Regions from separate parts of the Actinocorallia libanotica genome, predicted to be linked through region 1. Evidence: predicted binding sites of a transcription regulator. Region 1 holds the regulator's gene; each other region holds the start of a gene.
What was found. The regulator HrcA, encoded in region 1, represses chaperone genes, less so after heat shock. The targets are predictions, from matches to a motif close to TTGGCACTCTCNNNNNGAGAGTGCCAA.
Positions count from the first base shown of each region.

Region 1 (2,265 bases):
GCCCAAGACCCTAACCCGAGGCGGCCAGCTGGAGGTGCCCGCGCCGTACCGCGTGGAGGAGAAGCGACGGATCGTAGGGCCACGTCCCGCCGCGCAGGGCCTCCAGCGGGTCGAGGCCGGCGTCGTAGGTCTCCCGGATGCCGTGCGCGACCGCCGCGATCGCGTCGCGCTGGCGCTCGGCGAACTCCCGGCCGACGGGAGCGCCGTGGCCGGGGACGATGAGCTCAGGGCCCGTCTCCAGCAGCCGGGTCAGGGTGATCGGCCAGTCCAGGGGGAAGGCGTCGGAGCCGTAGCAGGGCGGGCCCGCCTCCTCCACCAGGTCCCCGGCGAAGACCAGGCCGCAGTCGGGCACCCGCACGACGAGGTCGTGGCCGGTGTGGCCGCGGCCCAGGTGGTGCAGTTCCACGACGCGGTCGCCGAGGTCGATCACCGCGGTGCGGCGGACCAGCCGGGACGGGGCGGTCACCGGGGTGCCCTCGACCCGGGCCGCCCAGTCGGGGTCGTCCTCGGCGAGGGTGCGCCACGCCTCGCGCTCCAGATACTCCGGCAGGTCGAGATGGCCCCAGAAGGGCCCTTCGAAGGCGGCGTTGCCGAAGCAGTGGTCGAAGTGGCCGTGGGTGTTGACGATCGCGACCGGCTCCGCGCAGCCCAGCTCGCGCAGGTGCTCCCGCAGCTCCAGCCCCTCGGGGACCGAGGCCCTGGTGTCGATCAGCACCGCGCCCCGGCGCCCGGCGATCACGCCGGTGTTCACCTCGAATCCGCCGTACTCCCGGCGGAAACACCGATCTGAGACCTCTTCCCAGGACATGCCTCCAGACTCTCGCACATCGACTTCGTCCGCCGGGACCGTACACTTGGCACTCATAGACTGGGAGTGCCAAGCAGGAGGTGAGCGCGTTGCTGGATGATCGCAAACTGGCCATCCTTCGCGCCATCGTCGAGGACTACGTCTCCACCAACGAGCCGGTGGGCTCCAAGGCGCTGGCCGAACGCCACGCCCTGGGCGTCTCCCCGGCCACGGTGCGCAACGACATGGCCGTGCTGGAGGAGCAGGGGTACATCACCCAGCCCCACACCAGCGCGGGCCGCATCCCCACGGACAAGGGGTACCGGCTGTTCGTCGACAAGCTGTCGACGATCAAGCCGCTGTCGGCGGCGGAGCGCCGCGCCATCGAGACCTTCCTCGGCGGCGCCTACGACCTGGACGAGGTGGTCTCGCGCACGGTGCGGCTGCTGGCGCAGCTGACCAGGCAGGTCGCGGTGGTGCAGTACCCGTCGCTGATCCGCTCCTCGGTGCGGCACATAGAGCTGGTGCCGGTGGCGGCCGGGCGGCTGCTGCTCATCCTGATCACCGACACGGGGCGGGTGGAGCAGCGGGTCGTGGAGACCCTCGTCGACCTCGCCGAGGACTCGGTGGCGCAGCTGCGGGCCCTGCTGAACGCCTGCCTGGACGGGCGTTCGTTCGGCGAGGTGCCGCTGGCCGTGGCCGACCTGCCCGACCGGGTGCCCGCCGAGGACCGGCCGGTGGCCGTGGCGGTGCTGTCGGTCCTGCTGGAGACCCTGGTCGAACGGAACGAAGAGAAGATCGTCTTCGCGGGCGCGGCCAACCTCGCGCTCGGCGACTTCTCGAAGGGCCTCCGGGACGTGCTGGAGGCCCTGGAAGAACAGGTGGTGCTGATGCGCCTGCTCGGGGAGGCCGGGGACCCGGCTACCCTGACGGTGCGGATCGGAGCCGAGAACCAGCTCCAGGGGCTGCATTCCACGTCCGTGGTCGCCGCGGGCTACGGCATGGACGGGCAGGCGCTGGCCCGGCTCGGGGTTCTCGGACCCACCCGAATGGACTACCCAGGAACGATGGGAGCGGTACGCGCTGTGGCACGTTACGTCGGTCAGATTCTGGCGGGATCCTAAGTGCGCGACTACTACGCCACGCTCGGGGTGAGCCGCAACGCCACCCCGGACGAGATCAAGAAGGCATACCGCCGGCTCGCCCGTGAACTCCACCCGGACGTCAATCCCGACGCCGAGAGCCAGGAGAAGTTCAAGGAGGTCACGCAGGCCTACGAGGTGCTGTCGGACCCCAAGAAGCGGGAGATGCACGACCTGGGCGCCGACCCGTTCGGCTCCCCGATGGGCGGCGGGGGCGCGGGCTTCGGCGCGGGCTTCCCGTTCAGCGACATCATGGACACCCTCTTCGGGACGGCCAGCGCCCGCGGGCCGCGTTCGCGCGCCCGCCGGGGCCGCAACGCCACCCTGCGGGTCGAG
Region 1 covers NZ_BAAAHH010000054.1:8,405-10,669, forward strand. Annotated here, with positions in the region: gene ABD140_RS36335 (MBL fold metallo-hydrolase) at 11-808, opposite strand; gene hrcA (heat-inducible transcriptional repressor HrcA) at 898-1,911, shown strand; gene dnaJ (molecular chaperone DnaJ) at 1,912-2,265, shown strand, end outside.

Region 2 (2,265 bases), on a different contig from region 1:
GGGCAGCGGGTGGAGTTCGAGATCGGCCAGAGCGACAGGGGGCCGCAGGCCGACCTGGTCCGCGCCCTGTGACCCGCCGCTTCGAGGAGACCCGCAGGCCTGCGGGTCTCCTCGCCTCGTCCGGGATCCGCCGGACGCCGGGTCACCGTCCGGCGGAGGTGCGGCGCCAGCCGTCCCCGTAGCCGTCGCGGTCGTACCGGTCATAACCGTCGTCGTACCGGTCGTCGTCATCGTCGTACCGGCCCTGCCAGTCGTCCCGGCCCTGCCAGTCGTCGCCGTAGCGGCCCTGCCAGTCGTTCCAGTCCCACAGCTGGAACGGGCGGCTGTAGTGGGCGAAGGTGCGGTAGGTCGGCGGGACGTAGACGCGGTACCACTGGCCCCAGTGCCTCTTGCCGCTCAGCCGCTGGCCGCGCAGCCGGTCGGCGCGGCCCCAGAACCGGTCGCCGTGGAAGCGGAAGTTCACCTTGCCCCAGCGGTTGGTGCGCTTGCACCCGATGGTGTAGAAACCGCCGCTCCAGTCGGACCTCTGCTGGAGGCAGGCGCGGGCGTAGGGGAGCGGCGCGCGGCGCCCCCAGTCGGAGGTGCGGTAGACGAGGACGCGGGCGCCGCCGCTCCGGCCGTTCCAGGAGTAGGCGCGCACCTTGGTGCCGACCCGGAAGCGGTGCGCCTTCGTCTGTCGCCTCTCCTGCTGCCGTGCCTGCTCCTGCCGCGCGGCGGTCTCGGAGGCCTGCGCCGGAGTGCCAATGGCGGACGCCAGGCTCAGAGCCATCACGCCGGAGAGCGCCAGCCCCAGGGTCTTCTTCACTGTCCGTCCCCTTCTCATCGGACGAAGTAACCATTGCCCCCAGGAACTTCACCTCGCTACCCTTCGCGTAAAGTCAACTACAGATAGTAATTTCCCTAGCTCATTACCCCACTGTGTGACGAGTCCCCCCATAACCCCCAGGTGCTTCGCCGCGGGCGGCTCTTGCCTGCTCAGCACCGGTCCCGCTTGCACTCGACGGGGGAGAGTGCTAGACAATGGTTAGCACTCTCCCCGTGAGAGTGATAACTCTGCAGAACTTTCTGGGTCGGGACGACGAGGTCTCGCCGCCGCGGCACACATGGGGCCGCGGGAACGGCGCGGCCGTCCGTCGCGGGCGTCTGCCCGATCCGCCATGTTCCGTATCCACTCCATCCAAGGAGGATCTGGAGCCTATGGCTGCCAAGATGATCGCGTTCAACGAGGAGGCCCGGCGCGGTCTCGAGCGTGGCATGAACCAGCTGGCCGACGCCGTCAAGGTGACCCTCGGTCCCAAGGGCCGCAACGTCGTGCTCGAGAAGAAGTGGGGCGCCCCCACGATCACCAACGATGGCGTGTCCATCGCCAAGGAGATCGAGCTCGAGGACCCGTGGGAGAAGATCGGCGCCGAGCTGGTCAAGGAAGTCGCCAAGAAGACCGACGACGTCGCCGGTGACGGCACCACCACGGCCACCGTGCTGGCGCAGGCTCTGGTCCGCGAGGGCCTCCGCAACGTCGCCGCGGGCGCCAACCCGATGTCCCTGAAGAAGGGCATCGAGTCGGCCGTCGCCGCCGTCTCCGAGCAGCTCTCCCAGCTGTCCAAGGACGTGGAGACCAAGGAGCAGATCGCCTCCACCGCCTCCATCTCCGCCGCCGACACCGAGATCGGCGCCCTCATCGCCGAGGCCATGGACAAGGTCGGCAAGGAAGGCGTCATCACCGTCGAGGAGAGCAACGCCTTCGGCCTGGAGCTCGAGCTCACCGAGGGCATGCGCTTCGACAAGGGCTACATCTCGCCCTACTTCGTGACCGACCCCGAGCGCATGGAAGCGGTCCTGGAGGACCCCTACATCCTCATCGTCGGCGGCAAGGCCTCCTCCAACAAGGACCTTCTGCCGGTGCTCGAGCAGGTCATGCAGGCCGGCAAGCCGCTGCTGATCATCGCCGAGGACGTCGAGGGCGAGGCCCTGGCCACCCTGGTCGTCAACAAGATCCGCGGCATCTTCAAGTCCGTCGCCGTCAAGGCCCCGGGCTTCGGTGACCGCCGCAAGGCCATGCTCGGCGACATCGCCGTGCTGACCGGCGGCCAGGTCATCACCGAGGAGGTCGGCCTCAAGCTCGACTCCGTCACCCTGGAGCAGCTGGGCCGCGCCCGCAAGGTCGTCATCGCCAAGGACGAGACCACCATCGTCGAGGGTGCCGGCGACGCCGGTGAGATCCAGGGCCGGGTCAACCAGATCCGCACCGAGATCGACAACACCGAC
Region 2 covers NZ_BAAAHH010000048.1:6,810-9,074, reverse strand. Annotated here, with positions in the region: gene ABD140_RS35115 (cold-shock protein) at 1-72, shown strand, start outside; gene ABD140_RS35110 (hypothetical protein) at 143-805, opposite strand; gene groL (chaperonin GroEL) at 1,198-2,265, shown strand, end outside.
Region 2: the regulator HrcA is predicted to act here: its motif matches at 1,025-1,051, upstream of groL (chaperonin GroEL).

Region 3 (2,265 bases), on a different contig from region 1:
GGAGGCCCTCGGTGAACTCCAGCTCCAGGCCGAAGGTGTTGCTCTCCTCGACGGTGATGACGCCGTCCTTGCCCACCTTGTCGAACGCCTCGGCGATCAGCTCGCCGATCCGCGAGTCCTGGGCGGAGATGGTGCCGACGTGCGCGATGGACGCCTTGTCGTCCACCTCGATCGCCGACTTCAGCAGCACGTCGGCGACGTGCTTGGCGGCGGCGTCCATGCCGCGCTTGAGGCTCAGCGGCGAGGCGCCGGCGGCCACGTTGCGCAGGCCCTCGCGCACCAGCGCCTGGGCGAGCACGGTCGCGGTGGTGGTGCCGTCGCCGGCGATGTCGTTGGTCTTGGTGGCGACCTCCTTGACGAGCTGGGCGCCCAGGTTCTCGTAGGGGTCCTCCAGCTCGACCTCACGGGCGATGGTCACGCCGTCGTTCGTGATGGTCGGGGCGCCGAACTTCTTGTCGATGACGACGTTGCGGCCGCGCGGGCCGATCGTCACCTTCACGGCGTTGGCGAGCGCGTTGACGCCGCGCTCGAGGGCGCGGCGGGCGCCCTCGTCGAACTCCAGGATCTTGGCCATGGCGACTGTTCCTCGTGATCTCTCGGGTCAGAAGGCTCCGCCCCGGCCGCCCAGGGGGCCGCCGGGGCGGAGCGAAGAAAACCGGTCGGCGTCCCGCCGCCCTCAGAACCGCGGGGCGCCGCCGCGACTACTTCTCGACGATCGCGAGAACGTCGCGGGCGGAGAGGACGAGGTACTCCTCGCCGCTGTACTTGACCTCGGTGCCGCCGTACTTGGAGTACAGGACGACGTCGCCGACGGAGACGTCGACCGGGACGCGGGCGCCCTTGTCGTCGACGCGGCCGGGGCCCACGGCCACGACGGTGCCCTCCTGGGGCTTCTCCTTGGCGGTGTCCGGGATGACCAGGCCGGAGGCGGTGGTGGTCTCTGCCTCGAGGGGCTGGACCACGATGCGGTCCTCGAGCGGCTTGAGAACAACCTTGGTGGCGGTCGACATGTCGGACCTCCCCTTCGATTGTGAAGTGTGCGTGTCTGCTTTAAGGAGGCGACCTCGACCGGCCTGTCGTCGCGGGTGCCAGACCGGGCTCGTCGCATTGGCACTCTCCCCGGGAGAGTGCCAACCGTGAGATTATTCCGTGCCCTCCGGACAGTCAACCGGACACCCGCCAAGCCTCTACCTTGGGCTTATGGAGATCGCCGATTTCGAGGCCCTGCGCACTCCCGCCGGGCGGGAGGCCCTGGACGCCGCGGCGGCCTCCGACGTCTCCGAGCGCGCGCTGCTGGCGACCACGGCGCGCCTGCGCGCCCGCTTCCCCGCGGAGCTGGTCGGCGCGGCCCTCGTCCAGGTGCGGCTGCGCGCCAGGGCCGCCGCCAAGTTCGGCGCGGACGCGGCGCGCATGTACTTCACCCCCCAGGGGCTGGAGCAGTCCACCCGCGCCCCGGTCGCCGCCCACCGCGCCGCGCGGTTCGCCGAGTACGCGGACTCGGGCACGGTGCTGGAGCTGTGCTGCGGCATCGGCGCCGACCTCCTCTTCCGCGCCCGCGCCGGCGTGCCGGGCACGGGCGTCGACCTCGACCCGCTCACCGTCGCGGTCGCCTCGGCCAACCTGGCGGCCTTCGGCGTCGACGGGATCGCCCGCGCCCGGGTGGGCGACGCGCTCGACCAGGACCCGGCGGGGTACGCGGCGGTCTTCGCCGACCCGGGGCGGCGCACGGCGCGCGGCCGCGTGTTCGACCCCAAGGCCTACGAGCCGCCGCTGGACGCCCTGCTCGCGCTCGCCTCCCGCGCCCCGGCGGCCTGCGTCAAGGTCGCGCCCGGCATCCCGTACGAGGCCATCCCCGAGGGGGCGTGCGCCGAGTGGGTCTCCGACGGGGGCGACGTCAAGGAGGCGGCGCTGTGGCTGGGCGGCCTCGCCGAAGGCCCGCCGCGCCGCGCCACCCTGCTCCGGAACGGCGAGACGCACACCCTGGCCCCCGACCCCGCGCTGTCCACGCCCCCGGTGCGCCCCTGGGGCCGCTACCTGTACGAGCCGGACGGCGCCGTCATCCGCGCCCACCTCGTCGGCGAGGCGGCGGCGCTGGTGGACGGCGGCCTGGCCGACCCGCGGATCGCCTACATCACCTCGGACGTGCTGAAGGAGACGCCCTTCACCGCCGCCTACGAGGTCCGCGAAGTCCTTCCGTTCTCGGTCAAGCGCCTCAAGGCCGCGCTGCGCGCCCACGGCGTCGGCGCGCTGACGCTCAAGAAGCGC
Region 3 covers NZ_BAAAHH010000022.1:144,121-146,385, forward strand. Annotated here, with positions in the region: gene groL (chaperonin GroEL) at 1-574, opposite strand, end outside; gene groES (co-chaperone GroES) at 702-1,010, opposite strand; gene ABD140_RS24740 (class I SAM-dependent methyltransferase) at 1,201-2,265, shown strand, end outside.
Region 3: the regulator HrcA is predicted to act here: its motif matches at 1,108-1,134, upstream of groES (co-chaperone GroES).